3 regions of the Pantoea trifolii genome follow, and region 2 is predicted to be linked to each of the others. Evidence: predicted binding sites of a transcription regulator. Region 2 holds the regulator's gene; each other region holds the start of a gene.

The links. The regulator PhoB, encoded in region 2, activates phosphate uptake and scavenging genes when phosphate is short. The targets are predictions, from matches to a motif close to CTGTCATAAAACTGNCNNAT.
Region 1: a site for PhoB is predicted at 2,140-2,159, ahead of ugpB (sn-glycerol-3-phosphate ABC transporter substrate-binding protein UgpB). Genes of this name have one in related genera too.
Region 3: a site for PhoB is predicted at 6,090-6,109, ahead of pitA (inorganic phosphate transporter PitA). Genes of this name have one in related genera too.

Annotation. Positions count from the first base shown of each region.
Region 1 covers NZ_JANIET010000001.1:343,697-353,995, reverse strand. The annotation lists gene ugpA (sn-glycerol-3-phosphate ABC transporter permease UgpA) at 1-675, opposite strand, end outside; gene ugpB (sn-glycerol-3-phosphate ABC transporter substrate-binding protein UgpB) at 739-2,055, opposite strand; gene livF (high-affinity branched-chain amino acid ABC transporter ATP-binding protein LivF) at 2,360-3,073, opposite strand; gene livG (high-affinity branched-chain amino acid ABC transporter ATP-binding protein LivG) at 3,075-3,842, opposite strand; gene NQH49_RS01535 (high-affinity branched-chain amino acid ABC transporter permease LivM) at 3,839-5,110, opposite strand; gene livH (high-affinity branched-chain amino acid ABC transporter permease LivH) at 5,107-6,033, opposite strand; gene NQH49_RS01525 (branched-chain amino acid ABC transporter substrate-binding protein) at 6,100-7,227, opposite strand; gene panM (aspartate 1-decarboxylase autocleavage activator PanM) at 7,630-8,016, shown strand; gene rpoH (RNA polymerase sigma factor RpoH) at 8,166-9,023, opposite strand; gene ftsX (permease-like cell division protein FtsX) at 9,263-10,246, opposite strand; gene ftsE (cell division ATP-binding protein FtsE) at 10,236-10,299, opposite strand, start outside.
Region 2 covers NZ_JANIET010000001.1:1,033,712-1,044,010, forward strand. The annotation lists gene NQH49_RS04685 (cell envelope integrity TolA family protein) at 1-371, opposite strand, end outside; gene qhpR (AraC-like transcriptional regulator QhpR) at 1-22, shown strand, start outside; gene NQH49_RS04690 (CsgG/HfaB family protein) at 526-1,203, shown strand; gene NQH49_RS04695 (DUF4810 domain-containing protein) at 1,215-1,574, shown strand; gene NQH49_RS04700 (DUF799 domain-containing protein) at 1,571-2,224, shown strand; gene NQH49_RS04705 (SbcC/MukB-like Walker B domain-containing protein) at 2,277-5,954, opposite strand; gene sbcD (exonuclease subunit SbcD) at 5,951-7,156, opposite strand; gene phoB (phosphate response regulator transcription factor PhoB) at 7,354-8,043, shown strand; gene phoR (phosphate regulon sensor histidine kinase PhoR) at 8,064-9,374, shown strand; gene NQH49_RS04725 (PstS family phosphate ABC transporter substrate-binding protein) at 9,901-10,299, shown strand, end outside.
Region 3 covers NZ_JANIET010000001.1:3,925,731-3,936,029, reverse strand. The annotation lists gene NQH49_RS18335 (FKBP-type peptidyl-prolyl cis-trans isomerase N-terminal domain-containing protein) at 1-216, shown strand, start outside; gene prlC (oligopeptidase A) at 357-2,399, shown strand; gene rsmJ (16S rRNA (guanine(1516)-N(2))-methyltransferase RsmJ) at 2,408-3,157, shown strand; gene uspA (universal stress protein UspA) at 3,203-3,640, opposite strand; gene uspB (universal stress protein UspB) at 4,059-4,394, shown strand; gene pitA (inorganic phosphate transporter PitA) at 4,439-5,938, opposite strand; gene NQH49_RS18305 (BaiN/RdsA family NAD(P)/FAD-dependent oxidoreductase) at 6,181-7,365, shown strand; gene NQH49_RS18300 (hypothetical protein) at 7,416-7,763, shown strand; gene NQH49_RS18295 (apolipoprotein A1/A4/E family protein) at 8,030-8,644, shown strand; gene NQH49_RS18290 (IclR family transcriptional regulator) at 8,821-9,603, shown strand; gene rhmD (L-rhamnonate dehydratase) at 9,617-10,299, shown strand, end outside.

The DNA of each region.
Region 1 (10,299 bases), 690 kb from region 2:
GTACACCAGATTGACCACCAGCAGGAAAAAGCTCACCGGCGTGATCAGCGGCAGGGACAAATTGAAGAAGCGACGCACCGGACCGGCGCCATCGATCGCCGCCGCTTCCACCAGCGATTTGGGAATCGACTGCAGCGCGGCGAAGAAAAACAGGAAGTTGTAGCTCATTTGCTGCCAGATCGACGCCAATACAATCAGGAACATCGCCTGACCGCTGTTTTGCGCGTAGTTCCAGTTGTAGCCCATTTGGTTCAGCAGATGGCTAAACAAACCGAGGCCCGGATTAAACAGGAACATCCACAACACCGCCGCCACCACTGGCGCGACCGCGTACGGCAGCAGCAGCAAGGTTTGGTAGAGCTTGCGCAGGCGAATTACGTAATCGACCAGCGCCGCCAGCAGCAGGGAGAAGGTCATGCCGCAAATCGTCACCAGCGCACTGAACTCAATGGTGGTCCAGAAGGAGGCCAGATAGTATTCGTCGCTGAACAGTCGCTTGAAGTTCGCCAGCCCAACGAAGGTGCTGGAGATGCCAAAAGGATCAATGCTTTGCAGTGAATACCACAAGGCTTCACCGGCTGGCCACAGGAAGAAGATGGCCGTAATCACCAGTTGCGGCAGCAGCAGCAAATAGGGCAGAAAACGGGAGCGAAATACCGGGCGCGATGAGGACATAGCAGGCTCAATCAAAGAAGAAAATCGGGGCGAACGCCAGGCATCCGCCCCGAGATAACAGCGTTACTTCACTTGCTGCTCAAAACGGCGCAGCAGTTCGTTACCGCGTTTCACAGCGTTATCCAGCGCAGCTTGCGGCGCCTGTTTGCCGGTCCACACACCTTCCAGCTCTTCGTCCACGATGGTACGAATCTGCGGCATGTTGCCCAGACGCATGCCTTTGGTGAACGGCAGCGGATCTTTGTTCAGCATCTGACGCGTCGCGATGTCTGCGCCTGGGTTCTTGTCATAGAAGCCCTGTTGCTTGGTCAGCTCGTACGCGGCAGTGGTGATCGGTAGGTAACCGGTTTTCTGGTGCCATTCAGCAGCGATTTCTGGCTGGGCGAGGAACTTCATGAATTCCGCCGCGCCTTTGTAGGTGTTGGCATCTTTGCCTTTCATCACCCACAGGCTCGCGCCGCCAATGATGGCGTTCTGCGGTGCGTTCGGTACGGTTTCATCGTACGGCATCATGCCCACGCCGAAGTTGAATTTGGCGTAGTGTTTGATGTCGGCCAGCGAACCGGAAGACGCGGTGGTGATGCCGCAATCGCCGTTATAGAACTTGGCGGTAGATTCATCTTTGCGACCGAAGTAGGTGAAATCACCCTTCTTGTTCATCGCTTCCAGCATTTCGATGTGGCGCACCTGCACCGGCTTGTTGAATTCCAGCACCGCATCGGTACCGTCAAAGCCGTTGTTTTTGGTGGCGACCGGCAGCGCATGCCAGGCGCTGAAGTTTTCAATCTGAATCCAGCCCTGCCAGCCGCTGGCGTAACCACAGGTCAGGCCCGCTTTACGCAGCGCTTCGGCGTCTTTCGCCAGCTCCTGCCAGGTTTTTGGTGGCTGATCCGGGTTCAAACCGGCTTTCTTGAACGCGTCTTTGTTGTAGTACAGCACCGGCGTGGAGCTGTTGAACGGCTGAGAGATCAGCTGGCCTTTGCTGTCGCTGTAGTAACCGGCAACGGCTGGCACGAACTGCTTCGGATCCATCTGCACGCCAGCGTCTTTAAACACCTGGTTGACCGGGACGATAGCTTTTGACGCCATCATGGTCGCCGTACCGACTTCATACACCTGCAGCAGCGCAGGCGCTTTACCGGCACGCACCGCCGCGATACCCGCCGCTAAGCTCTGCTCGTAGTTGCCTTTGTAAGTCGGAACGATTTTGTAATCGGGATGAGCCTGGTTAAAACGTTGTGCCAGAGAATCAACTTCTTTGCCTAACTCGCCTTCCATTGAGTGCCAGAAAGGGATCTCAGTTGCAGCCAGCGCATTACCGCTGAGCGCCAGACCGAGTACGACACTCATCAGGCGGGGACGAAGCGTAAAAGCGGACATAAGGTTTTTCCTGTGCTGTTAAGTACGCGCGAATTCGCGCATTTTTTAGTTCGCGACGTAACATGACACGGGGAAATGACGGATTAATAACAGGTTTATGACGGCGGTGTGACAGGTGGGTTGGGAGTGCTGGCTGGTACGTGCTGGCTGCTCTTTCGTACGTGCAGGCTGTCCCCCTCCTCGGTCCTCCCCCATTAATGGGGGAGGAAGATGCTGCCACATGTCAGTGTTGAAGCTGCATGTGGCAGCGTCTCCTTCCCCCGCTTGCGGGGGAAGGCCGGGATGGGGGACAGCGAGCACTAACTTACGCGCCTAAATAAGCACTCCGCACCGCTTCGTTGGACAGCAACGCTTCGCCGCTATCCTCCAGCACTACATGACCGTTTTCGAGCACATAACCCCGATCCGCCAGCTTCAGCGCCTGGTTGGCGTTCTGCTCGACGAGGAAGATGGTCATGCCCTCTTTACGCAACTGCTCAATGGTATCGAAGATCTGCTGGATGATAATCGGCGCCAAACCCAGCGACGGCTCATCCAGCAGCAGCAAGCGCGGCTGGCTCATCAACGCGCGACCAATCGCCAGCATCTGCTGCTCACCGCCGGACATGGTCCCCGCGCGCTGCGCTTTACGTTCTGCAAGGCGAGAGAACAGCTGATAAACGCGGTCGATACGCTCCAGATACTGCTGACGCGTGGCGAAGAAGCCGCCCATCGCCAGATTCTCTTCCACCGTCATGCGCGAAAACACGCGACGACCTTCCGGCACGATCGCAATCGCTTCACGCATGATTTTCGCGGTTTGCCAGTCGGTGATCTCTTTACCATCAAAGGTGATAGTGCCGCTGGTGGCGCGCGGTTCGCCGCACAAAGTGCCGAGCAGCGTGGTTTTACCCGCGCCGTTGGCACCGATCAGCGTGACGATCTCACCCTGATTGATGTGCAGATTAATGTTGTGCAGCGCCTGAATCGGACCGTAATGGGCGCTGACACTCTGCAAAGTTAAAATCGGGTTTGCCATGTTACGCCTCACCTAAATAAGCACGGATCACATCCGGATTGTTACGCACCTGTTCCGGCGTGCCGTTAGCCAGCGGCGTTCCCTGGTTCACCACGTAAATGCGGTCAGAAATGCCCATCACCAGCTTCATATCGTGTTCAATCAGCAGCACGGAAACCTTGTGCTCACCGCGCAGTTCGGCGATCAGCTCATCGAGCTCGTGCGTTTCACGCGGGTTAAGACCGGCCGCCGGTTCATCCAGCATCAGGATTTCCGGGCGCGTCACCATGCAGCGCGCAATCTCCAGACGACGCTGCTGACCATAAGCAAGGTTACCCGCCTGCCGGTTCGCCAAATCCAGCAGACCGATGCGGTCCAGCCAGGTGGCTGCGCGATCCAGTGCTTCGCTCTCACCGCGACGGAAAGCCGGGGTTTTGAACAGCCCAGAGAACACGCCGCTTTTCAGGTGCTGATGTTGTGCCACCAGCAGGTTTTCAATCACCGTCATTTCACGGAACAGACGTACGTGCTGGAAAGTCCGCACGATGCCCATGCGCGCGATTTTCTGCCCTGGCAAACCTTGCAGCTGCTGATCGCGCAGTTTGATGGTGCCGCCGGTCGGTTTGTAAAAACCGGTCAGGCAGTTGAACACCGTAGTTTTACCGGCACCGTTCGGGCCGATCAGTGAAACAATTTCCTGTGGATGCAGCTCAAGCGCCACATTGTTGACGGCTAACAGGCCGCCGAAGCGCATCATCAGGCCTTCAACGGCTAATAAAGGCTGACTCATGCCTGCTCTCCTTGTTTACTGCTTTTCAACTTCAGATGCGGACGCTTCATCGGCAGCAGACCTTGTGGGCGCCAGATCATCATCAGCACCATCAAACCGCCGAGCACCAGCATGCTGTATTCGTTCAAATCACGCATCAGCTCGCGCGATACCACCAACAGAATCGCCGCAAGGATCACCGCCAGCTGCGAGCCCATGCCGCCCAACACCACAATCGCCAGCACAAAGGCCGACTCGACGAAAGTGAAGGATTCCGGGCTGACGAAGCCCTGACGCGCCGCAAACAGCGTGCCTGCAAAACCGGCGAACACCGCGCTGATGGTAAATGCCGTCAGCTTGATGCGCGTCGGGCTCAGGCCGAGCGAACGGCAGGCGATCTCATCTTCGCGCAGCGCTTCCCATGCACGGCCCAACGGCATACGCAGCAAACGGTTGATAACAAACAGCGTCAGCACCACCAGCAGCAGCGCCACCAGATAAAGGAAAATCACGCGGTCGCTGGGATCGTATTTCAAGCCAAAGAAGTCATGGAAAGTGCTCCAGCCGCCTTCGCTGACGCGACGACCAAACTCCAGACCAAACAGGCTTGGCTTGGGAATCTGCGCAATGCCGTTCGGTCCGCCGGTAATCGCGGTGTTATTCAGCAGCAGGATACGCACGATTTCACCGAAACCTAGCGTGACGATCGCCAGATAGTCACCGCGCAGGCGCAGTACCGGGAAGCCAAGCAGCAAACCAAACGCACCGGCGACTAAACCAGCCAGCGGCAGGCTTTCCCAGAAACCAAAGCCGTAATAGTGATTCAGCAAGGCGAAGGTGTAAGCGCCGATGGCATAAAAACCGCCGTAGCCCAGCACCAGCAGACCAGATAAACCCACCACCACGTTCAGCCCGAGACCGAGCATCACGTAGATCAGCGTCAGCGTGGCGATATCCACGCTGCCGCGCGAGACCAGAAACGGCCAGATGACCGCGGCGGCAATCACCAGTGCCATCAACAGCTTCTGCTTTGGCGTCGATCCATCAAAGCCCGGCAGGACAAAACCTTTGCCGCTGCGCTTGAATTTACCCTGCACCAGCGGACGCAGCAGCTGGAAGACAAATACCACCGCACAACCAATGAAAATCCAGTTCCAGCGCACCGCGCCCGCGTTGGCGACCACCAGTTTGGTGCCGTCCAGATCGAGGCGCACGCCCATAAAGAAGGTGGCGAGAATCAGCAACATCACCGTGGAGATCACGGCGTTGACCAAACCGAGGCGTTTCATACTTTCTCCACCTCCGGACGGCCAAGAATCCCGGTTGGCATCACCAGCAGCACCACGATCAGCAGCGCGAAGGAGACCACATCTTTATATTCGGTCGAGAGATACGCTGAGGTCAGCGCTTCCGCAATACCCAGCACTAGGCCGCCAATCATCGCGCCAGGAATACTGCCGATGCCGCCCAATACTGCGGCAGTGAAGGCTTTCATCCCGGCCATAAAGCCGATGAACGGGTTAATCGAGCCGTAGAATTGACCGAGCAATACGCCCGCCACCGCCGCCATCGCCGCACCAATGATAAAGGTGAGAGAGATAACGCGGTCGGTATTGATGCCCAGCAGGCTGGCCATTTTCAGGTCTTCTGCGCAGGCGCGGCAGGCGCGGCCCATGCGCGAATAACGGATAAACAGCGTCAGCGCCAGCATCGACAGGAAGGTCACCACCCAAATCACCAGTTGCATGGTGGAGAGCGTGGCAGCAAAGCCGTTGCTCTCGCCCAGCGTCCACTGGCCGGTGATCAGGCTTGGCAGCGCGAGATCGCGCGAGCCTTGCGTCAGGCTGACGTAGTTCTGCAGGAAGATCGACATACCGATCGCGGAGATCAGCGCGATCAGGCGTTTGGACGATCGCACCGGCTTGTACGCCACGCGTTCGATGCTCCAGCCATAGGCGCTGGAGATGATCACCGCCATCACGAAACCGGCGGCGATCATCAGCCACGAGGTGTCGATGCCCATCATCATCAGGGCGGCAATCACGATAAAGGAGACATAGCTACCGATCATGTACACCTCGCCGTGGGCGAAGTTGATCATGCCGATAATGCCGTAAACCATGGTGTAACCGATGGCGATCAGCGCGTAGGTGCTCCCGAGGGTAACCCCGTTGAACATCTGCTGAATGAAATAGAGAAACTGCTCGGACATAGTGAGGACCTGCTCTGGAGCTAAATAATTCCCCCTCCCGCGCGCGGGAGAGGGAATTTGGGGGGATTACTTAACTGCGGTAGAAGAGCCGTCTTTGTGCCATTTGAAGACACCAAATTCGAAGCCCTTCAGATCGCCTTTCTCATCCCAGTTCAGGTTGCCCATCACGGTTGGAACGGCAGCACCTGCTTTCAGGTTCTTAGCAATCGCATCGGGCTCATCGCTCTTGCTGCGCTCAATACCGGCCACCAGCGACTGAATCGCCGCGTAGGTGGTCCAGACGAACGGACCGGTTGGATCTTTGCGATTCGACGCGGTGTTGGCTTTGATCGCATCAACAATCGCTTTGTTCTCTGGCAGCTGGTCGTAGCGCTTCGGCAGCGTTACGAACAGGCCTTCAGACGCATCACCGGCGATGTTAGACAGAGAAGCGTTGCCCACGCCTTCCGGGCCCATGAAGCCGGCATTCAGGCCTGCGGATTTTGCCTGACGCAGAATCTGGCCCAGCTCCGGGTAGTAACCGCCGTAGTAAACAAAATCGACGTTCTCTTTCTTCAGGCGCGCAATCAGCGTGGAGAAGTCTTTATCACCGGCGGTGATACCTTCAAACAGCACCACGTTGCCGCCTTTGGCTTTCAGGGTTTTCTGCACGGATTCCGCCAGACCCTGACCATATTGCTGCTTGTCATGCACCACGGCGATGCGTTTTGGTTTGATGTGGTCGAGGATGTAGGTCGCCGCCGTTGGGCCCTGATCGGAATCCAGACCGGTAGTACGCAGCACGTCAGCATAGCCACGCGCAGTCAGTTCTGGCGCGGTCGCGGCTGGGGTGATCATCAGCACGCCTTCGTCGTTATAGATGTCTGAAGCAGGCTGAGTAGAGGAGGAGCAAAGATGGCCGATAACGTATTTAATGCCGTCGTTAACCACTTTGTTGGCAACCGCAACCGCTTGTTTCGGGTCACAGGCATCGTCATATTCCACGCCAACCAGTTTGTCACCGTTAACGCCGCCTTTAGCATTGATGTCCTTAATCGCTTGCGCGGCACCGGTAAACTGCATGTCACCGTACTGCGCGACCGGACCGGTTGATGCGCCGACGATGGCAATTTTAATGTCTTTTGCCAGCGCCGCATGGCTCATCGCCAGGGCAACGCAGCCCGCCAGTAATGCGCGTCCTTTACTCATTTTCATGCGAACTTCCCCATCTGTTGTGTCGTGTTTGTTGTGATTGTTTATTTTCTGCCAGTCAAAGAGGAAAACTCATTTTGCAATAATGGGTTAGCACGCTTTTCTGGCATTTATAGGTAATAAGGCTTTATTTTTCAGGTTATTAAACAGGAACTTTCTTCTGTAAATCAACTGACATATTCAGAATTGGCTGTGTGGATCAGCAGAATCGTCTGGTTGTTATGGCCGATTTTTCAGCAGGATACCAGCGCGTTATGCTGGCTTTTTTGGCTAACATTGATGGCTTACTCCACAATCCTGGCAAACTGGCTGGCATTTGACCTATTTTCATCAGAAAAAAGTGACAGCGCTCTGACTGTCTAAATTCGCTACACTATCGCCTTTGCACTAGTACAGGTATTAGGTATGAAGCTGACAATCCAGCGCTTAGCATCGTTAACCGCTCAGGATCGTATCGATTTAGCTAAAGTCTGGCCGGAAATCGATATTGTGCAACTGGAAGCGCAACTCAGCGACACGCAGCGTCTGTATGCGGCGCGTTTTAATGACAGATTGCTGGCGGCGCTGCAGCTGACCCTCAGCGGCACGCAGGGGAAAATCACTCATTTCAACGTGCGTGAAGTCACGCGTCGACGCGGTGTGGGACAATACTTGCTGGAAGAGACGATGGCGCAGAACAGCGCGTTAGCCGATTGGTGGATTGCCGATGACGGCGATGCCGATCAGGGCGTGCGTGCGGCGTTTATGCAGGCTTGTGGTTTTCGTGCGCAGGCTGAGGGTTGGGTGCGCTGAAAGGATTTCGTGCGGTTGGTGAAACGGTGCGCATAAATGCGCACCCTACAAAACCCGCGCCGTTCGTAGGGTCGCCATTCATGGCGACCGATTCGCGCGCAATAAAAAGGGCGACTTAAAAGTCGCCCCATTTTTCCACCCGATCGTTATCAGGCTTCAATCGCCACTCGCAGTTTCTTCATGGCGTTCTTTTCCAACTGACGCACGCGCTCTGCAGAGACGCCGTATTTATCGGCCAGCTCCTGCAGCGTGGTTTTGTTGTCATCGTCCAGCCAACGGGCGCGGATAATATCCTGACTACGCTCGTCGAGGCTCAGCATCGCATCGCTCAGCTTATCAGCCGCATGTGCATCCCAGTTGTCCTCTTCGATGCCATCGGCAAAGTCAGAGGTTTTATCCTGCAGATACAGCACGGGCGCCATTGATTTGCCTTCGCCCGCTTCGTCATCAGACGACATGTCGAAAGTCATATCCTGCGCGGCCATGCGCGATTCCATTTCCAGCACGTCTTTGCTGCTCACGCCCAGCTCGCGTGCGACCATTTCCACTTCGTCCTGGTTGAACCAACCGAGACGCTGTTTGCTTTTACGCAGGTTAAAGAACAGCTTACGCTGAGCTTTGGTGGTCGCGACTTTCACAATACGCCAGTTACGCAGCACGTATTCGTGAATCTCTGCTTTAATCCAGTGCACGGCAAATGACACCAGACGCACGCCGACTTCAGGGTTGAAGCGACGCACCGCCTTCATCAGGCCGATGTTACCTTCCTGAATCAGGTCTGCCTGCGGCAAGCCGTAACCGGAGTAGTTACGAGCAATATGAACAACAAAGCGCAGGTGAGACAGGATCAGCGTCTTAGCTGCATCCAGATCGCCCTGGTAATGCAGCCGCTCAGCCAATGCTTTTTCCTCTTCTGCCGTCAGCACCGGCCAGTTGTTGGCAGCCCGGACGTAAGATTCCAGGTTACCCAGAGGAGCAATCGCTAAAGTTTGCATTTCTTTGGTCATTCAAACCCTCACAAATTCAATGGACTTGCCGCACGGTATTTTGCGCAGACGCTACATTATGTCAACGTCACGAGAAAACCAGAAGCAATCTGTGCTACTTGGACGACAAAGTTATCCACAAGTTCAATTATAGCAGTGAATATTTTACACACAGATGACGGCGGGGAAAATAGGAGGATTCCTCTGCTCCCAGGTCGTCGGCAGCAGAGGAAGAGTATATCAAAAAACGTTGCTTTTGGTTACTGCGGCGTAAAACGGCGTAAATGTTGTACCGTTGCTAGCCAGGCAGCAATCCAGCCGATGATGGCGGCGATCAACAATAACAGCAGCCCTTCATCCCAGGAAAAACCTTCCAGCACAAAGGTGGTACCGAATACTGTTGCCACTTGCGCCACCACCGATTGCAGGCGCAACACCAGCACTTCGGAGAGCAGCAGCGAGAGAACCGCGCCACCAAATCCTAACAGCGCACCGCCGTACAGGAAGGGACGCAGGATAAAGCCGTCGGTGGCACCAATCAACTTCTGCACGTTAATGGTATCGCGCCGCGCAAAGATGCTGAGCCGCACGCTGTTGCCGATCACCAGGAACACCGCGACCACCATCAGCAGGCCAATCATTGAGGCAATCTGCCCCACCAGCCCGGTTAAGGCCGCTAAACGCGCGAACCAGCTGTCATCCATGCGCACTTCATCAACGCCCTGCACTTTCGCGACGCGATCGCGCAGATTCGCCATGGTGTCCGAATTCTGGAAATTGAGTTTCGGCGTGATGATGGCCACCGCCGGCAGCGGATTCTGCTCCAGCATGTCCATCGAACCACCAAAACCAGACCAGTTACGGAACTCATTCAGTGCTTCTTCGCGAGTCAGGTAATTGACGTTATCCACGCCGTCGAGCTGCTTGAGCTGTGCAGTAACGTTCTCCGCCGCAGTGTCATCCAACGCTTTATCCAGATACACCGTTAACTGTGGCGCGGGATACCACTGCGTCGCCGCCTGGCTGACGTTCTTCCACACCATGTAGCACACGCTTGGCAGCGTCAGGGAAATGGCAATCACCATCACCGTCAGCAGCGTTGCCAGCGGCTGACGCCACATATCCGACAGCGTGCCGCGCAGCGCATAGCGCCACTGCTCCTGCCAGCCGCCTTTCAGCGCCTTGCTTTTAGAGGGCTGCTTCGCTTTCGGCGCAGGTGCGCGCTTGTTGCGTTTATTGACCATCGTGGCCTCCGTGCAGACGTCCCTGATTGAGCGTCATCACGCGATAATTCCGG
Region 2 (10,299 bases):
CCGAACCACGCTGGCTGGTTAATCTCTGGCGGCGGCGGTAAATCTTTGCTTTGACCAATCAACTGCCAGGCGCGCAGGCACAGCGTTTCGTCGCCTTGCGTCTGCGTCACCGCGTAGCGCCCGCTGTTTTGCCACTCGAGCCGCACCAGACATTGCTGACCGGCATAACGCCGCGCATCGCGGAAATGCTGGTTGAGCTGATGCTGCATCTCATCAGCCCATTTGCAGGATGCGCTGCCCGGCGCACTCTGCGGCTGGCACAGGTTGACGATGCTATCCTGTTGCTTTGGCTGAGAATGCTGACAAGCGCTAAGCGCCACCACAATCATTAACCCGCCCAATAATCCCGCCATTCGATTAATTAAATTCATTAATGTGCCTGTATTTTCACTAAAGATCCTTTCCCTCACTGCCGACAGTCTACAGACCGACTCAACCAATGCTATGGCATTACTCTGACTGTCGGCAGAACCAGAATTTGCCGCAGCCTCGCGGCTTTATCCCCTTTTGATTCATGGATTAGAAATGCAGAAAAAATATGCCCTTGCGGCACTCTCCTTGTTAAGCGTCACGCTGCTCAGCGGCTGCGCAACCGAATCGTCACGCGCCATTGAAGCGCCACAGGTGCGTGCGGCCAGCCAGCCCGCGTATCAGGGCGTGCGCAGCCCGATTGCGGTTGGCCAGTTTGATAACCGCTCCTCCTACATGAACGGCATCTTCTCTGATGGCGTTGATCGTCTTGGCAATCAGTCGAAAACCATTTTGGTCACCCACCTGCAGCAGACCAATCGCTTCAACGTGCTGGATCGCAGCAACCTGAAAGAGTTGCAGCAGGAAGCGGGCTTTAAGAAGAGCGAACAGAACATCAAAGGTGCGACTTACATCATCACCGGCGATATCACTGAATTTGGCCGCAAAGAAGTGGGCGATCAGCAGCTGTGGGGTATTTTGGGACGCGGTAAGAGCCAGGTCGCGTATGCCAAAGTCAACCTGAATGTAGTTGATGTCACCACCTCAGAAGTGGTGTACAGCGCGCAGGGTGCGGGTGAATACCAGCTTTCAGCGCGTGAAATCATTGGTTTCGGCGGCACCACCAGCTATGACTCAACCCTCAACGGTAAAGTGATGGATCTGGCGATTCGTGAAGCGGTTGATCACTTAGTAGATGGCATTAACAGCGGCGCATGGCGTCCGGCGAAATAAGGATATTGAGCATGAAAATGTTGCAACTGAGTGCGGCGCTGATCGCTGCGGGCATGCTGGCAGGCTGTGCGCCAAAAGGGCCGGAACCGATCTATTACTGGGGCGATTACCAGCAGCAGATTTACAGCTACTACAAAAAAGATAGCGATCCGCAGAAACAGATTGAAGCACTGAACCTGGATATTGAAAAAGCTAAATCGGTCAACAAACCGGTCGCGCCGGGCTTGCACGCGCAGCTCGGTTTGCTGTACGCCAAAACCGGAGATACCGATAAAGCCTTCGGCCAGTTTGCCACCGAGAAACAGTTGTTCCCGGAATCTGCGCCATACATGGACTTTCTGATGAAGAAAAAACAAGGAGTTGCTCAGTGAAAAAGCTGATTGTTTCTTTAGGCGTGCTCGCCGCGCTGCTGTTGACCGGCTGCGCGCACAAAAAACCGTACGACTACAGCGCCTTCCGCGCCAGCAAACCGGCCTCGATTCTGGTGCTGCCTGCGGATAACCGCGCGCCGGATGTGAATGCGGCGAACAGCTTCACCTCGCTGGTAACGCGTCCGCTGGCGGAAGCGGGCTATTACGTGTTCCCTGTGGCGGTAGTGGATGAAACCTTCCAGCAGAACGGATTGACCAATGGCCATGAAATTCAGGCTGTCAGCCCGCAGCGTCTGCATGACATCTTCCACGCCGACAGCGCGCTGTATATTTCGGTGACCGATTACGGCAGCAGCTATCAGGTGATCCAGAGCGTGACCAAAGTGTCGGCGACGGCGCGTCTGGTAGATCTGCGCAGCGGTAAAGAGCTGTGGCAAGGCATTGCCACCGCCAGCGACGCGGAAGATGGCAACAACAATAACGGTGGCATTATTGGCATGTTGGTGTCAGCGGCAATCAAGCAGATTGCCAGCAATGTGTCGGATAAGGCACACACCATCGCCGGGGTGACCAGCGCCCGTCTGCTGGCGCAGAACGAGCAGGGCGGCTTGCTGGTTGGCCCACGTTATAAGTTGGCGACAGTGAGATAAAAAACCGGTGCCCGCCTAAGCATCGTAGGGTCGCCATTCATGGCGACCTGATTTATTCCCCTGGCAACTCCAGCTTGCTGTAACCCAGACCGTTCATCTTGCGGACGCGGATCTGCACCGGAATACGCTCTTTCATCGCTTCCACATGGCTGATCACGCCTATGGTTTTGCCGCTGGCGTTCAGGGCGTCGAGCGCATCCAGCGCGGTGTCCAGCGTCTCGGCATCCAGCGTGCCGAAGCCTTCGTCGAGGAACAGCGATTCGATGCGCGTTTTATGACTCACCAAATCCGACAGCGCTAACGCCAGCGCCAGGCTGACGAGGAAACTCTCGCCGCCCGACAGCGTGCGCGTATCGCGCGTGGCGTCGGCCTGCCAGGTATCCACTACTTCCAGCTCCAGCTCTTCACTGATGCGGCGTTGCAACAGATAGCGACCGTGCAGGCGATCGAGCTGACGGTTCGCCAGCCACACCAGATGATCGAGTGTCAGGCCTTGTGCGAAGCGGCGGAATTTATCGCCTTTGGCCGAACCTACCAGATCGTTCAGGCGGCCCAACTGCGCCAGCTCTACTTCATCCGTAGCGATTTGCGTCAGCAACGATTGCTGCTGTAAACGCTGTTGTGCATCGCTGTGCAACTGCTGCTGCGCTTCGCCCTGTTGACGGGCGTTGTCACGCAACGTCACGCGCAGCTGTTCCAGCTGTTGCTGAATCGTGGCGGCGACTTCATCGCTGAGATCGGCCGGGCGCTGCTGCTGATGCGCGGTGCAGCGCTGCGTGAGCTGCTCGCTGAGGGTGAGTTGCTGCTGGCGCTGCTGATCGAGCACCTGTAACTGTTGGCGCAGTTCATGCACCTCGCGCTCATCCAGCAGGGCGGCACGCAGCGCCGTTTCATCGGCAAAATCACTCTGCTGCAGCGCGGCGAGGAAGGCGCTTTCGGCTGCGGCAGCGCGTTCACGCAAAGTGTGTTGCTGCGCCGCGATCTGCTCACACTGGCCATTCAGACTGTGCAGCGAGCTTTGCGCCTGCTGCCACTGCTGTAGCTGCTGCGCCAGCGCCTGTTCACACTGTTGCAGCGCGGCGTGCTGCTGCTGTCGAGCTTCTGCTACGAGACGATCGCCAAACAGCTGCTGACGCTGTTCTTGTTGTTGCTGGCGCTGCTGTTGCAGCGCGCTGAGCGTCTGCTGCAGCTCATCCAGCCACTGCTGTTCACGCGCCAGATTCTGCTGCAGGCTGCTGCGCTCGCTTTCGGCTTTTGCCAGCTGCGGCTGCAACTCGCCGTGTAAGCGCTCATTTTCCTGCCATGCGCTCCAGCGCTGCTGTAGCCTGTGGAGCCAGCTTTCCCGCTCAGCCGCGTCTGGCAAACTGAGCTGATGCTGCGCTAACTGTTGTTCAAGCTGCTGCGCCAGTTGCTGCATGGCGCTGCGCTCGCGGGTCTCACGCTGGCTGATTTCATCCAGCGTCTGCTGCGTGCTAACGATCTGCTGAAGCGCCAGCTGCTGTTGATTTTGATGCTGCTGCCACAGCTGCTGCTGTTGCAGATGCGCATCCTTCGCCTGCTGCAGCGCGCGCGCGGCATTTTCCCGCGTCTGGAGCTGCTGCAGCTGAGTTTGTTCCTGTGCATCCTGCTGCTGTTGCCATTGCGTAAAGTCGTCCTGTTGCTCCAGCGTGCAGGTAAGTGCCAGCTCACCGCTCAGCGCTTGCCATTGGGTGTTCACCGTCGCCAGCTGCTGGTCGTAATCAGCGATCTCCTGCTGCAACGCCTGCTGCTGTTGCAGCGACAGCTTCTGCTGCTCACCTTTGGCGGTGCCGGACTCTTTCAGCTGTGCCACGCGCGTTTCCAGCTCAGTTAAACGCTGCTGATTGGCGCCGGGTTCAAGCTGTTGATATTGCGCGATTGCCGGATGCTGACACGAGCCGCACAGCGGGCAGGGCTGATCCGGCTGCAATTTGGCGCGCTCGTCGGCCAGCTGGGCGATGGTGCGCTCCAGCTCGCAGATTTTGCGCACATCGAGCAACGCCTGATGTTCCCGTTTGTACTCGTCGCGCAGCGCCTGTAACGCCTGTTCAGCTTCCTGATGCTGCTGCTGAAGCTGCATCAGTTTTTGCTGACGCTGCAAGCGCTGCGGCTGCAGCGCGCGCCACTGCGCGGCGAGCAGGCTGAGCTGCTGGCGTGCGGCACGTTGCGTTTGATGCTGCGCCAGGGCGTCGCGCAGGCTGGCGCTGGTGATCTCGGCCTCAAGCGAAGTCAGTGCTTGCTCCGCTTGCAGACGCTGCTGCGCGGCCTGCGCTTCGGCTTGCTGCAACGGTTGCGCCGCTTTTTCACGCTGAGCCTGCGCCTGCTGATGCTGCTCCATCTGGCTGCGCTGCTGTTGCTGCTGCGCGATGAGCTGCGTCAACGTCTGCTCGCGCTCATCCAGCCGGGCGATCTCCGCCTGCCAGCGCGTCAGTTCTGCGCCCCAATCGGCGACGGCGGCTTCTCGGGTGCGGAATTCCTGCTGCTGCACTAGCTGCTGTTGTAAACGTTCACTTACCTGCTGTTGCTGGCTCAACGCGGTTTGGCTGGTTTGCAGCGCCTGTTGCTGCTGCAGATGCAGCCGCTGCTGTTCATCCCGTTGCTGCGAGAGGGTGGTAATGCGTTGATCGAGCGGGATAACCTGCTCGGTCAGCAGCGTTTCGAGCTGCTGCTGTTGCTGTAACGCCTGCTCGCGCGCCTGCTGCGCGGCCTGATAATGGCTTTCGCCCTGTTGCAACGCGGTTTTGGCCTGCTGCTGTTGCGCCTGCAGCTGCTGCGATTGCTGTTCCAGCGTGCGGAGATCGCCTTGCAGCTGTTCGCGCTGCTGTAGCTTCTCGCGCAGTTTTTCTGCCGGTTCGGCCCGCGCCAGCCGCTGACGATCGCCATCCGCCTGCTGCCACGCCTGTTGCGCGGCAAGCAGCGTCTGTTCGGCCTGTTGCTGTTCCTGCATCAGCTGTTGCTGCTGCACCAGCCATTGTTGCTGATGCTGCGCCAGCGTGAGCTGTTCGCTAAGCGATTTCTCCTGCACGGCGAGTTCTGCCAGCTGCTGCGTCAGCTCTGCGCGGCGCGCTTCATCGAGCAGCGACATGCCACCGGCGCGGGCGCGCAGCGTATCCAGCTCGCTGCGTGCGCTACGCCAGCGTTCGTAGATCTGCACGGAGATTTGTCCGTAGATCTCGGTGCCGGTCAGCTCTTCCAGCAATTCGGCGCGTTCGCCGGGTTTGGCATTGAGGAAGGCGGCAAACTGGCCTTGCGACAACATCATTGAGCGGGTAAAACGGGCGAAATCGAGTCCCGACAGGGTTTCAATCGCTTTCAGCTTGTCGCCGACTTTATCAGCGATGATCTGATTATCCGCCACGCGCGCCAGTTCGACACGCGGCGCCTGCAACTTACCGTCGGCCTGGCCGCGCGCGCGGTTCTGGCTCCAGAAGGCACGCCAGGCTTCGCCTTTGATCTCAAACTCCACTTCTGCCAGACACTCGGCGGTGTCGCGGGTGATCAGCTCATTCTGGGTTTGCGACAGCGTGCCGAGGCGCGGCGTTTGGTGATAGAGCGCCAGGCAAATTGCATCGAGTAAGGTGGTTTTGCCCGCGCCGGTGGCGCCGGTGATGGCAAACAATCCGTTGCTGGCAAAGGGCTCACGGCGGAAATCGATAAACCATTCGCCGCGCAGCGCATTGAGGTTCTTAAAACGTAACGTCAAAATTTTCATGCGGATGGATTCTCCAGCGCGGCAAGCTGGGTGCGGAACAGCTGCGTTAACTGTTCTGCTTGCTCAGCATCCAGCTGATCTTCCTGCGCCAGTCGGCGGGCAAACACTTCTTCCACTTTTAATTCGCTCAGGGTTTCGTTCTCCAGCCGTTCGAGGCTGCGCTGCCGCTGTTCGCGGCTGCGGCGCACCAGCAGCACTTCGACCGGCAGATTTTCGGTCAGCGCTTCAATGCGACGTTGCAGATCGCTGAGGTATTCCTGGGTGGTGATCTCAATATCCAGCCAGGTCGGTAGCTCGCTGGTGCTCTCGCTGAACTGCGCCAGCTGATGTTCAATCTCCGCCATCGAGCCTTTCAGCATCTGCATCGGCTGGAAGTGCGGAATGATCAGCGGCGTCACGTCCTTAAGCTTGTCGGAAAATTCCAGCAGGAAGACGCTTTTCTCGCGACCAAGCTCATCAAAACTGAGCGGAATTGGTGAGCCGCTGTAACGAATATGTTCGCTGTTGGCGATGCGCTGGGCGCGATGGATGTGACCGAGCGCGATGTAATCCGCTGGCGGAAACGCCTGCGCCGGGAAGGCATCCAGCGTGCCGATATAGATGTCGCGCACCGAATCGCTTTTAGTGACGCCAACGGTGGTGAGATGGCCGGTGGCGATAATCGGCAGCGTACTGCTCATTGACTGCGCGGCGGCGAAACAGCGCTGATAATGCTGCTCGATCGCCTCCAGCAGCGAGATCTGTTTTTCGCGACCGGATTGGCCAGCCTGGCTGCGCAGAATGTCACGCGGACGCAGAAAAGGAATGGCGCACAGCAGCGCACCCGACACGCCATCGCGCTGCTTCAGGGTTAACACCTGTTGTTCTCCCTGCGGCGTGGCGCTGGTGATCACCTGCGTATTCAGGCAGGCCAGCAGCTCGCGTGATTCATTCAGCGTCGCCACCGAATCGTGATTGCCCGCCAGCACCACCAATTGACAGCCGCTTGGCTGCAGCGCCACCACAAAACGGTTAAACATTTCACGCGCGTAGCTCGGCGGCGAACCGGTATCAAACAGATCACCCGCGATAATCAGCGCATCCACCTGATGCTGCACAATCTGATCCAGCAGCCAGTCGAGAAACGCCTGATGTTCCCGCGCGCGACTTTTGCTGTAAAAGAACTGACCGAGATGCCAGTCAGCGGTGTGAATGATGCGCATGTTTGCTCCGTGCTCTGTTTAGCGAAGGCGAATTATAACCACTTAAGATCACAAAGAAAAAAAGCAGATTTTTATTGTGACATTTCTGTTTTTTATCTATCTATCTTAGGGCGGCTTTTTCATAAAAGTGTCACAAAACTGACGCATAATGGCGCCGCAAATCCCCGTGACACGTTGTCACACTAGCAGGAGTTACAATGGCTAAGCGCATTTTGGTTGTGGAAGACGAAGCTCCCATCCGTGAAATGTTATGTTTCGTGCTGGAACAGAATGATTACCAGCCTATTGAGGCGGAAGATTATGACAGCGCGATTGGTAAGCTGATCGAACCCTGGCCTGATTTAATTCTGCTGGACTGGATGTTGCCCGGCGGCAGCGGAATTCAGTTTATTAAGCATTTGAAGCGTGAAGCCATGACGCGTGACATCCCGGTGATGATGCTGACGGCGCGCGGTGAAGAAGAGGATCGCGTGCGCGGTCTGGAAGTGGGCGCGGATGATTACATCACCAAGCCATTCTCACCCAAAGAGCTGATGGCGCGTATTAAAGCGGTGATGCGCCGTATTTCACCGATGGCGGTGGAAGAGGTGATTGAGATGCAGGGCCTGAGCCTTGATCCATCCTCACATCGCGTGATGTCGGAAACCACGCCGCTGGAGATGGGGCCGACCGAATACAAACTGCTGCACTTCTTTATGACGCACCCGGAACGCGTGTACAGCCGCGAACAGCTGCTGAACCACGTTTGGGGCACCAATGTGTATGTCGAAGATCGCACCGTCGATGTGCATATTCGCCGTTTACGTAAAGCGCTGGAATTGACCGGCCACGATCGCATGGTTCAAACCGTTCGCGGAACAGGGTATCGTTTCTCTGCCCGCTACTAAACGTAAACGGAGTTTTTACCGTGCTGGAACGACTCTCCTGGAAGAGATTGTTGACCGAGCTGGCGCTGGTCTGTTTACCTGCGCTGGTGTTGGGTCTGTTGTTCGGATATCTGCCGTGGTTACTGCTGATTGCGGTGACCGGCGTGATGTTCTGGCACTTCAGCAATCTGATGCGTCTGTCGCACTGGTTGTGGGTCGATCGTTCAATGACGCCGCCCACCGGACGCGGCAGCTGGGAACCGCTGTTTTATGGCCTGTATCAGATGCAGTTGCGCAACCGGCGTCGCCGCCGCGAGCTGGGCAATCTGATCAAACGTTTCCGCAGCGGTGCCGAATCGCTGCCGGATGCGGTGGTGCTGACCACCGAAGAGGGCACCATTTTCTGGTGCAACGGCTTGGCGCAGCAGCATCTTGGCCTGCGCTGGCCGGAAGATAACGGCCAGAACATCCTCAATTTACTGCGTTATCCTGAATTCTCCCGCTATATCCGCCAGCGCAAGTTCGACACACCGCTGACGCAGATCCTTAATAATCAGCATCATATGGAATTCCGCGTGATGCCTTACAGCGAAGGACAGTGGCTGATGGTGGCGCGTGATGTCACCCAGATGCACCAGCTGGAAGGCGCGCGGCGCAACTTCTTTGCCAACGTCAGTCATGAACTGCGCACGCCGTTAACGGTATTGCAGGGCTATCTGGAAATGATGGACGACGCGGTAATGAACGAGCGCACGCGCAGCAAGGCGTTACATACTATGCAAGAGCAGACGCGCCGCATGGACAGCCTGGTGAAGCAGTTGCTGACCTTGTCGCGTATCGAAGCGGCGCCAGCCATCGATCTGAAAGAGACGGTGGATGTGCCGGGCATGCTGCTGCTATTGCAGCGTGAAGCGGAAACGCTGAGCCAGGGACGTCACACCATCCATTTCCATACCGATCCGCACCTGAAAGTGTTCGGCAACGATGAGCAGTTGCGTAGCGCCATTTCCAACCTGGTCTACAACGCGGTGAATCACACGCCGGATGGCACGCGCATCGACATCAGCTGGTTGCGTACCAAACAAGGCGCGCAGTTTAAGGTGTGCGATGACGGGCCGGGCATCAGCGAACAGCATCTGCCGCGCCTTACAGAACGCTTCTACCGCGTGGACAAAGCGCGTTCACGCGCCACCGGCGGCAGCGGGTTGGGGCTGGCAATCGTGAAGCACGCGCTGGGCCATCATAATGCGCGGCTCGAGATCACCAGCGTGCCGCATCAGGAAACCTGTTTCAGCTTCCTGCTGCCGCCACGCTTGATTGTGGCTAGCGCGCTGCAAGCGCAGGTTAATTAAGGTTTGCACATCCATGGCGTAATGCCGCTCAGTTAAGCACAGAGCGGCTTTCGTTCGCCCTAAGCTGAGGCAGTTGCAGCACCCTTGTGCGGCGACCGAGCAGAGAGCGCCTGGCCGCGCCCTCTGCACTCCCGGGCCTTGCGCCAGCCCAACCCGCCGCTGCGCGGTACCTTCACTCATTCACGATTCCTGACGGACCGGTGGCGATTCGCTCCTGCTCAGCGCCACCTCTCGCCGCATCCATGCGGCTCGCCCTGGAATCCCTCAATCGTTCAGCGGTTTGGGATGTCGCCTCAACACCCGCGCTGCACCATAAAGGCATAATTTTGACTCGCCATCGCTACAAGTCTCGTAGGGTCGCCATTTATGGCGACCAGGTGCGCATAAATGCGCACCCTACGGGATTTTCGTAGGGTTGCCATTTATGGCGACCGCTTCGCGCTTAACTGACAACCCTTACGCAATTTATTGCGCGATAAATCACGCCGCTCCAGAATAGGCGTCTCATTAAATTGCGGAATCGCCCATGAAATCGCTGTTGCTATCCCTCTCGCTGCTTTGCTCTGCTTTGGCACACGGCCAACAAACCATGCTAACCGGCAATCTGAGCAGCGTCGGATCGGATACGTTGGGTTATCTGATGACCCTGTGGGGCGAGGATTTTAGCCGCCAGTCGCCGGGCGTGAACGTTCAGGTGCAGGCGGCGGGATCGTCTACCGCACCGACCGCGCTGGCCGCCGGTGCTGCACAATTGGGCGCGATGAGCCGCCCGATGCAGATCGACGAACGTCAACTGTTCATTGCGCGCTACGGCTATCCGCCGCTGGCGGTGCCGGTGGCGATGGATGCGCTGGTGGTGGTGGTCAATCAGGACAATCCGCTGCCGCGCATCGCGCCGCAACAACTCGATGCGCTGTTTTCCATC
Region 3 (10,299 bases), 2.9 Mb from region 2:
AGTACGTTGAGCGGCAAAGTGATTAACGATTTTGCCGACGATAAGGTGGTGTTTGATAATACGCTGCCACCTTTACTGTATGAAGGGATGTCGTTAACGGGGACCGGCGGCGCTGTGGAAGGCTGGGCGCTGGCGAAAGATATCTTCGAGCGCGAGCCGTTGCCGCCGTGGGTGGCGCCTTACGATGTGATTCACTACCAACTCGCGATTAAATAATCTTCAGCCCGCCTTCTGGCGGGCTTTTCTTCGTTGGTCCAGGCTTAGTGGCATTGATTTTCATGCCATCAAGCCGCATGTTAGTAAAATGCGTCGCGCGAAAGTTCGCGCCACTACTTCATCATGAAAGGACTGCGCTTATGACCAATCCGTTACTCACGCCTTTTTCGCTGCCTCCGTTTTCTGCCATCAAACCTGAACATGTGGTGCCTGCGGTTACCGAAGCGCTAAATGACTGCCGCGCAGCGGTGGAACGCGTTGTGGCACAAGGCGCGCCTTATACCTGGGAAAATCTGGTGCAGCCGCTGGCTGAAGTCGACGATCGCTTAGGTCGCCTGTTCTCGCCGGTCAGTCATTTGAACTCGGTGAAAAACAGCCCGGAGCTGCGTGAAGCCTACGAGCAAACGCTGCCGTTGCTGTCCGAATACAGCACCTGGGTTGGCCAGAATGAAGGTTTGTACCAGGCGTATCGCAACCTGAAAGAGGGCGATAGCTACGCGGCGCTGGATACCGCGCAGAAGAAAGCGGTGGATAACAGCCTGCGTGATTTTGAGCTGTCCGGTATCGGCCTCGATAAAGAGAAGCAGAAGCGCTACGGCGAAATCGCGGCGCGTCTTTCTGAACTGGGTTCGACATACAGCAACAACGTGCTCGACGCCACCATGGGCTGGAGCAAGCTGGTAACCGATGAAGCGGAACTGGCGGGCATGCCTGAAAGTGCGCTGGCCGCCGCCAAAGCACAGGCCGAAGCCAAAGAGCAACAAGGCTGGCTGCTGACGCTGGATATCCCAAGCTATCTGCCGGTCATGACGTATTGCGACAACGCCGCACTGCGTGAAGAGCTGTATCGCGCGTATTCAACGCGTGCTTCCGAACAGGGCCCGAATGCGGGCAAATGGGACAACGGTCCGGTGATGGCGGAAGAGCTGGCGCTGCGCCATGAACTGGCTCAGCTGCTGGGCTTCGACTCTTACGCTGACAAATCGCTGGCGACCAAAATGGCGGAAAATCCGGCGCAGGTGATCGACTTCCTGACCGATCTGGCGAAACGCGCTCGTCCACAAGGCGAAAAAGAGCTGGCTCAGCTGCGCGCCTTCGCGAAGAAAGAGTACGGCGTCGACGAGATGAATCCGTGGGATCTCACCTATTACGGCGAAAAACAGAAACAGCATCTCTACACCATCAGCGACGAGCAGCTGCGTCCGTACTTCCCGGAAGCGCGCGCGGTGAGTGGTTTGTTCGAGGTGGTTAAACGCATTTATGGCATCACCGCCAAAGAGCGCAAAGACGTCGATGTTTACCATCCAGACGTGCGCTTCTTCGACCTGTTCGACGAAAGTGGTGAACTGCGCGGCAGCTTCTATCTCGATCTCTATGCGCGCGAACACAAGCGTGGCGGCGCGTGGATGGACGATTGCGTCGGCCAGATGCGTAAAGCCGACGGCAGCCTGCAAAAGCCGGTGGCCTATCTCACCTGTAACTTTAACCGTCCGCTGCAGGGCAAACCGGCGCTGTTCACGCACGATGAAGTGATCACGCTGTTCCATGAATTCGGTCACGGTCTGCACCATATGCTGACGCGCATCGAAACGCCGGGCGTATCCGGTATCAGCGGTGTGCCGTGGGATGCCGTCGAGCTGCCAAGCCAGTTTATGGAAAACTGGTGCTGGGAGCCGGAAGCGCTGGCGTTTATCTCAGGCCACTACGAAACCGGCGAGCCGTTGCCGAAAGAACTGCTGGATAAAATGCTGGCGGCGAAAAACTATCAGGCGGCGCTGTTTATCCTGCGTCAGCTGGAGTTCGGCCTGTTCGATTTCCGTCTGCATACCGAGTTCGATCCTGCGCAAGGCGCACGCATCCTCGAAACCCTGCGTGAAGTGAAGAAGCAGGTTGCCGTGGTGCCAAGCCCGGAATGGGGCCGTTTCCCGCACGCTTTCAGCCATGTGTTTGCTGGTGGTTATGCGGCCGGTTATTACAGCTATCTGTGGGCCGACGTGCTGGCTGCCGATGCCTATTCGCGCTTCGAAGAAGAGGGCATTTTCAACCGTCAGACCGGTCAGTCGTTCCTCGATAACATCCTGACGCGTGGCGGTTCCGAAGAGCCAATGGAGCTGTTCAAACGCTTCCGTGGCCGTGAGCCGCAGCTTGATGCGATGCTGGAACACTACGGAATTCAGGGATAAGCCGGCTTGTGAAAATTGGTTTAATCGATGAAACAGGCGCCGGAGACGGCGCCTTATTACATTTAGCCGAGCGCTGGGGTTTGCAGCAGGACGATCAGGCAACGATGGCGCTGGTGTTAACCGCCGAGCACCTTGAGCTGCGTAAGCTGGATGAGCCGAAACTCGGCGGCATCTTCGTGGATTTCGTTTCGGGTGCGATGGCGCATCGGCGCAAGTTTGGCGGCGGTCGCGGCGAAGCGGTGGCGAAAGCGGTCGGCATCAAAAGCGGTTATCTGCCAGATGTGGTTGATGCGACGGCCGGTTTGGGGCGCGATGCGTTTGTGCTGGCGGCGCTGGGCTGTCGCGTGCGCATGCTGGAACGTCATCCGGTGGTCGCGGCCTTGCTGGACGATGGTTTGCGTCGCGGTTATCAGGATGCGGAGATTGGCGGCTGGCTGCGCGATCGGCTTACGTTGCTGCACGCCGTTAGCCAGCAAGCGCTGAGCGATATCACGCCAGCGCCGGATGTGGTTTATCTCGATCCGATGTATCCACATCGCCAGAAAAGCGCGATGGTGAAGAAAGAGATGCGCGTGTTTCAGTCTTTGGTCGGTGCGGATGGCGATGCGGATGCGTTGCTGGAACCGGCGCGTCGGCTGGCGAAGAAGCGCATTGTGGTGAAGCGTCCGGATTATGCGCCGCCGTTAGCGGGCGTGGTGACGCAGGATGCAGTGGTGACCAAAAGCCATCGTTTTGATATTTATCCGCCGCTGGGGTAGAGCGAGTGGTTTTGAGGAAGGTCGCCATGAATGGCGACCCTACGGTTACTCTTCGTCTTCGTCGCGCAGCGGAACAATTAACATGTCGATATGCACGGTGTTAATCAACTGGCGCGCCGATGACATCAGCTTGCTCCAGAAGTCCTGATGGTGACCACACACCACCAAATCCACATCATATTTCTTAATCGCATCCACCAGCACCTGGCCAAGATCGCCGCTGCCGCTCAGGGTTTCACTGATCGGATAACCGGCGTTAATTGACAGATCTTTCAGCGCGGTGTGCGTCTCTTCAGAAATACGCTTCTGCATGTCGCCCAGATTGACATCAATCAGCCCGGTGTAGAGGTCTGAATAGTTCACATCAACGTGGATCAGCGAGATTTTTGCATCATAAGGACGGGCCAGCGAAACGGCTTTATCAACCAGCAACTGGCTTTCCGGGGAAAGGTCTACTGCAATCAGGATGTGTTTATAAGCCATGATAAAACTCCTTTCTCAAGATTCGGGGCAATCTTCCTGCTTTCACGGTCGGCGATTCCTTTGCGCGAGACGGCGATGAAGCGCCACCAACCAACTATTTCAGCCTTGCAGGCGGTTTTTGTTATGTCCTGAGTATAGCCAGAGTTGTTAACAAATGCTGCAAGCGCAAGTTCGCTTGTGAGGGAGATCAAGCGTTATCGGCTTTTTCACTCGCCCTGAACGAAAATCATCGCTGGAAAAAAATTCAACAGATCTCCTACACTGAAAATAAGTGCCACTGCCATATGCGTTGCGCACTCAGGTTCGCATAACAACAATGCAATCGACATCATTCAATGGCTGGTTTATTTCCCGTGCGGCGTCTACAGCAATTCCCCGCTGCGTTCGACGTCGTTGCGGCTCCAGCCGGGAGGGGAACATGATCAGCACTATCGCGCTTTTTTGGGCTCTGTGTGTGGTTTGTCTGGTTAATATGGCGCGCTATTTCTCTTCTTTGCGCTCACTTTTGGCCGTTTTGCGCGGTTGCGATCCGCTGTTATATCAATACGTGGATGGTGCGGGTTTCTTCACGTCGCACGGGCAGCCAAGTAAGCAGGTGCGGCTGGTGCGCTATATCTGGGAGAGGCGCTATCACGATCATCATGACGACGAGTTCATTCGCCGCTGTGAGCGCGTGCGCGGACAGTTTGTGCTGACCAGCGGGCTCTGTTTTTTGGTGGTGGTGAGTTTGATTGCGATGGCGATCTGGCAATAAAAAAGGGCGACATCGCGTCGCCCTCGAATATTTCTGCGCTTTGCTTAGATCAGTTTCAGTGCAATCCAGTAGAGCGAACCCGACAGCAAAATACATACCGGCAAGGTGAACACCCACGCCATAGCGATATTTTTGATGGTGCGACTCTGCAATCCACCGCCATCGACCAGCATAGTACCGGCCACCGACGACGACAGAATGTGCGTGGTCGAAACCGGCATACCGGTGTAACTGGCCACGCCAATCGATACTGCGGCTGTCACCTGCGCCGACATCCCTTGCGCATACGTCATGCCTTTCTTACCGATTTTCTCACCAATGGTGGTGGCAACACGACGCCAGCCAATCATGGTACCGATGCCGAGCGCCAGCGCCACAGCCACAATAATCCAGATCGGAGCGTACTCAACGGTGCCCAGCAAATCGCTTTTCAGCTTGTTGAGGAAGCGCTTATCTTCCGCGCTGGTTTCCGGCAGCTTGGCCACTTTATCCACGGTATCGGAAACGCACAGCAGCAGACGACGCATCTGGCTGCGTTGATCAACCGTCAGCTGATCATAGCTCTGCAGGTTGTTAAGCAGCAGCTGCGCACGATCGATAGCCTGCAGCGCACGGCTGCTGTCGCAATGAAACTCCTGCGGACCGCCAAGCGATTCATCCGGAGTAGGCACCACAGGCGGCGCCAGCTGCATCATGTGCGTCAGCGACTCGTTGTGCTGCTGATAATACTGCTCCAGATGATTGACGGCATCGCGGGTGCGGGTGATGTCATAACCGGATGCATTCAGGTTCACCACAAATCCCGCCGGCGCGACGCCGATCAGCACCAGCATAATCAGGCCGATGCCTTTCTGACCATCGTTAGCGCCGTGAGAGTAGCTCACGCCAATCGCGGAAACGATCAGGGCAATGCGCGTCCAGAACGGAGGCTTTTTCTTGCCATCAATCTTTTCACGGTCAGCAGGCGTCATATGGATGCGGGAACGTTTGGTGGTTCCGCTCCAGTAGCGACGCAGGACAAAGATCAGACCGCCTGCAATCACCAGACCTACAATCGGTGAAAGAATCAGGGACATGAAGATATTGATGACTTTCGGCAGGTTGAGCGCATCAACCACCGAGGTGCCGGTCATCAGGGCGTTGGTGAGACCAATACCGATGATAGCGCCAATCAATGTGTGAGAACTGGAGGCGGGCAAACCCAAATACCAGGTGCCGAGGTTCCAGATAATCGCGGCCAGCAGCATGGAGAAGACCATAGCCAGGCCGTGGGCCGAACCGACATTCAACAGTAAATCGGTCGGAAGCATGTGAACGATGGCGTACGCCACGCTCAATCCACCAAGCAAAACACCTAAGAAGTTGAAAACACCCGCCATGACAACCGCCAGTTGCGCCCGCATCGCACGGGTATAAATGACAGTCGCGACCGCGTTAGCAGTGTCGTGAAAACCGTTGATTGCTTCGTAAAACAATACAAACAGCAGAGCAAGAATCAGTAACAGGCTGGTACTGAGGTCGAGACCAGCAAACAGATGTAGCATAAACGTTACGCCATTTTGGGAGGACATGAACGCGGCGCATTATCTGCGACAACGTGCGCGATATGAAAGAAAAATATAGCTCTTTATTGTCTTAAAATTGTAATGCAGCGTATAGATTTAGCTGAAAACGGCTAAAAATTAGTGAGTTACATTATGACACATTTACGGCATTTTTTTGAAGCTGGCGCTAAAAGCCGCAAATCCCTACAATCAGCGCCTTTCAGGCAAGGCGGATAAAAGCAGTGGAAAAGTTTGACGTTATCATTATTGGTGCAGGCGCAGCCGGCATGTTCTGCGCGGCGCAGGCGGGACAATTGGGTCGTCGCGTATTGCTGCTGGATAACGGCAAAAAAGCCGGTCGCAAGATATTGATGTCGGGTGGCGGTCGCTGCAACTTCACCAACATGCATACCGAGCCCGCTGCGTACCTGTCGCACAACCCGCATTTCTGTAAATCGGCGCTGGCGCGTTACAACCAGTGGGATTTCATCGATCTGGTCAATCGTCACGGCATTGCGTATCACGAGAAAACGCTGGGACAATTATTCTGCGATGACTCCGCGCAGCAGATTGTCGATTTGCTACTGAAAGAGTGTGATGCCGGGCAAGTGACGCTGCGACTGCGCAGTGAAGTGCTGAGCGTCGAGCGCGACGACCGCGGCTATACCTTACAGCTGAACGGTACTTTGGTGCAGGCCGAAAAACTGGTGATCGCCAGCGGCGGGCTCTCGATGCCGGGCCTCGGCGCCACGCCGTTTGGCTACAAAGTGGCGGATCAGTTCGGCCTGAAAGTGTTCCCGACGCGCGCGGCATTGGTGCCGTTCACGCTGCATAAACCGCTGCTGGAACAGCTCAACACGCTGTCGGGCGTCGCGCTGCCCACCACCATCACCGCGCAGGATGGCACCTTATTTAAAGAGGCGATGCTGTTTACCCATCGCGGCTTATCGGGCCCTGCGGTGCTGCAAATCTCCAGCTACTGGCAGCCGGGCGAATTCGTCACCATTGATTTATCACCCGCCACCTCGCTGGATGATTTCATTCATGTGCAGCGCGAAGCGCATCCCAACCTTAGCCTGAAAAACAGCCTGGCGAAAATTCTGCCAAAACGTTTGGTTGAGGTGCTGCAGGAGCTGAAGCAGATTCCTGACGTCACGCTGAAGCAGCTGAACAGCAAGCAGCAGGGCGAGCTGGTTAATATGCTGCATCAGTGGCGCGTACAGCCGAACGGCACTGAAGGTTATCGCACTGCCGAAGTGACGTTGGGCGGCGTTGACACCACCCAGCTGTCATCAAAAACCATGGAAGCGCGCGATGTGCCTGGCTTATTCTTTATCGGCGAAGTGGTGGACGTTACCGGCTGGCTGGGCGGTTACAACTTCCAGTGGGCATGGAGCTCTGCCTGGGCGTGCGCGCAAGCACTTTAATTCACGTCGCTATCATGGCGCGCTTCACTCTTCAGCGGATAAACCTATTCATGTTAAAACTCAAATACATTGTGCCTTTGCTGATCGTCATCAGTGCTGTGGTTTGGTGGCTGATGCCGCACTACAGCGATGAGGATAAAGGTTATTACATCGCCATGTTCTGTACGCTGACTCACGATGGGCGCGGCAATGCTCCGCAAGATATGCAGCAGATTATTGAAGGCAGTAATTCCGATTACGCATTGCAGAAGGTGCATTTCCAGCAAGGCCTGGCAGAGCATCTGCAAACGGTTTGGCAGGATTTGTCGCCGCAACAGCAGCAGCAAGCGCGGCAGGAAAGTTTATCCTGCCGCCGGTTGATGTCTGAGAAATTGCTACCGGGCCAGCCGGTTCAGTGATCATTGCACTGGCAGCGTAAGCCTCTACAGCTTTGCTGCCATTTCAAGAAGCAACTCAACACCTCCCCGCTGCAATATCGCAAAACTTTTCGCGGCAGATCCTGACGTCAATTTTGCGAGATGCCCGCATCCGTCTGAACGTTACTTGTTGTACTAATTGATATTTTTCGCAATGCCGCGCAAAATATCAACACTTACATGGCGCAACAATCGCTCGCTGAGCAAGATGTCGGCTTATGCCTCACCTCAAATCAAGAGCTTCACGGATGACACTCGCGATGATGAATACACACAAAGCTTTTAAAGCACTGCAGCTGGCCGGCGTCAGCGATCAGCAAGCCGAAGCCATGGTCGAGATCTTTACCGAAATGCAGCAGGACAATGCGTTATCTCGTGCCGATTTGATTAAGGCCGGAGAAGGCATTACAGGGAGTATTAAAGAACTGGATGTTCGACTTACTGGTGCGATTAAAGAGCTAGATGACCGGCTAAGTAGCGATATTAAAGAACTGGATGTTCGACTTACTGGTGCGATTAAAGAGCTAGATGACCGGCTAAGTAGCGATATTAGGGAACTGGATGTTCGACTTACTGGTGCGATTAAAGAGCTAGATGACCGGCTAGGTGGCGCTATTAGGGAGCTGGATAATCGGCTTAGTGGTGCTATCAGGGAGCTTGATGTTCGGCTTACTGGTGCTATTAAAGATCTCGATTTTCGCTTAAGTGGCGCGATTAAGGACATTGACGAACTAAAAGCTGACGTCAAACAACTCAAAGCGGATGTTGCCGCGCTGAAAATCGATATGCGCTGGATAAAGCGTTTGTTAATGGTGATGACCACTACGATGGTGATTGCAGCGATCAAATACATTTTCTCTTAAATTCTTGATTCTGCGCTGCGAGTACAGTCGGCTGTACTTGCAGCGCGGCGCGATTCACATTCCCGCACACGCGTAGCCGCCAGACGCACTGTGCGCCACGTAATTTGAAGCGGCGCACACTTCTCAAGGGTTAAAACCACAACACTGCGCTCCAGATCATCAGACTGGAGTCCAGCATGTTGGAAATTACGCCTGTCCCTGCGCTGACGCGCGCCATTGCGATTCTCGACTTTATTGCCCAGCACGGACCGTGCAGTGCCGCCGAGATAATTGAAACGCTGGCGCTTCCCAAAAGCAGCGCCTATCTGCTGTTCGCTGAACTGAAAAAACAGCGTCTGATCACCATTGATCGCAACAACAACTACTGCTTGTGGACGCGGCTGGTGGAATTTGCCGGTCACGCGTTGCAGCACATGGATATCCGCGATATCGCGCGTCCACGTCTGACGCGCTTAATGCAGCACACCAATCTGTTGTGCCACCTCGGCATCCTCGATGGTGGTCATGCCTGCTACATCCTCAAGCTCGAATCTGCCGCCACCATCAGCGTGCGATCGCACGAAGGGAAAAGCCTGTCGCTCTATCGCTCGGGCATTGGCAAGTGTCTGCTGGCCTGGCAGCAACCTGAAGAACAGGAACGCATCATCAGCGGCCTGCGCTTTGTGGCGGTGACGCCAACCTCGCTGCGCAACGCCGACGCGCTGCGCACTGAGCTGGCACGCATTCGCCGTCAGGGCTGGAGCTTTGATAACGGCGAAGATTATCCCGATGTGCGCTGCGTTGCCGCGCCGATTTTCAATGCCCGCCAGCAGTTAGTCGCTGCCATTTCTCTGGTGGGTACCCGACTCGAGATTGACGACGACAAACGCGATTACCTTGCTGGTCAGGTGATTGCCTGCGCCCGCGATATTTCCCGTCTGCTGGGCTGGCGTAGCCCGGCGGAAAAGCACGCCTCATAACCAGGAGAAGAGCATGTCCCTACCTAAAATTAAAACTGTCCGCGCCTACTTTGCCGGTGGCGCTACCGCTGATAAAGCGGCGGCTGGCGGCGATTATCACGATCAAGGTGCCAATCACTGGATTGACGACCACGTCGCCACGCCAATGAGCAAATACAAACAGTATGAGCAGTCGCGTCAATCCTTTGGCATCAACGTGTTAGGCACGCTGATCGTGGAAGTTGAAGCCGATAACGGTCAAACCGGTTTCGCCATTACCACCGGTGGCGAAATGGGCTGTTTCATCGTGGAAAAGCATCTCAATCGTTTCCTCGAAGGGCGCTGCGTCAGCGACATCAAGCTGATTCACGACCAGATGATGAACGCCACCATGTACTACGCCGGATCGGGTGGGTTGGTGATGAACACCATTTCATGTGTCGATTTGGCGCTGTGGGATCTGTTTGGCAAAGTCACCGATCTGCCGGTCTACAAACTGCTGGGCGGCGCGGTGCGCGATGAACTGCAGTTCTATGCCACCGGCGCGCGTCCGGATCTGGCGCAGAAGATGGGCTTTATCGGCGGCAAAATGGCGGTGCAGTGGGGACCGCATGATGGCGATGAAGGCATCCGTAAAGAGGTGGCACGCATCGCTCACTATCGCGAAACCTGCGGCCCGGATTTCTGGCTGATGCTCGATTGCTGGATGAGTCAGGA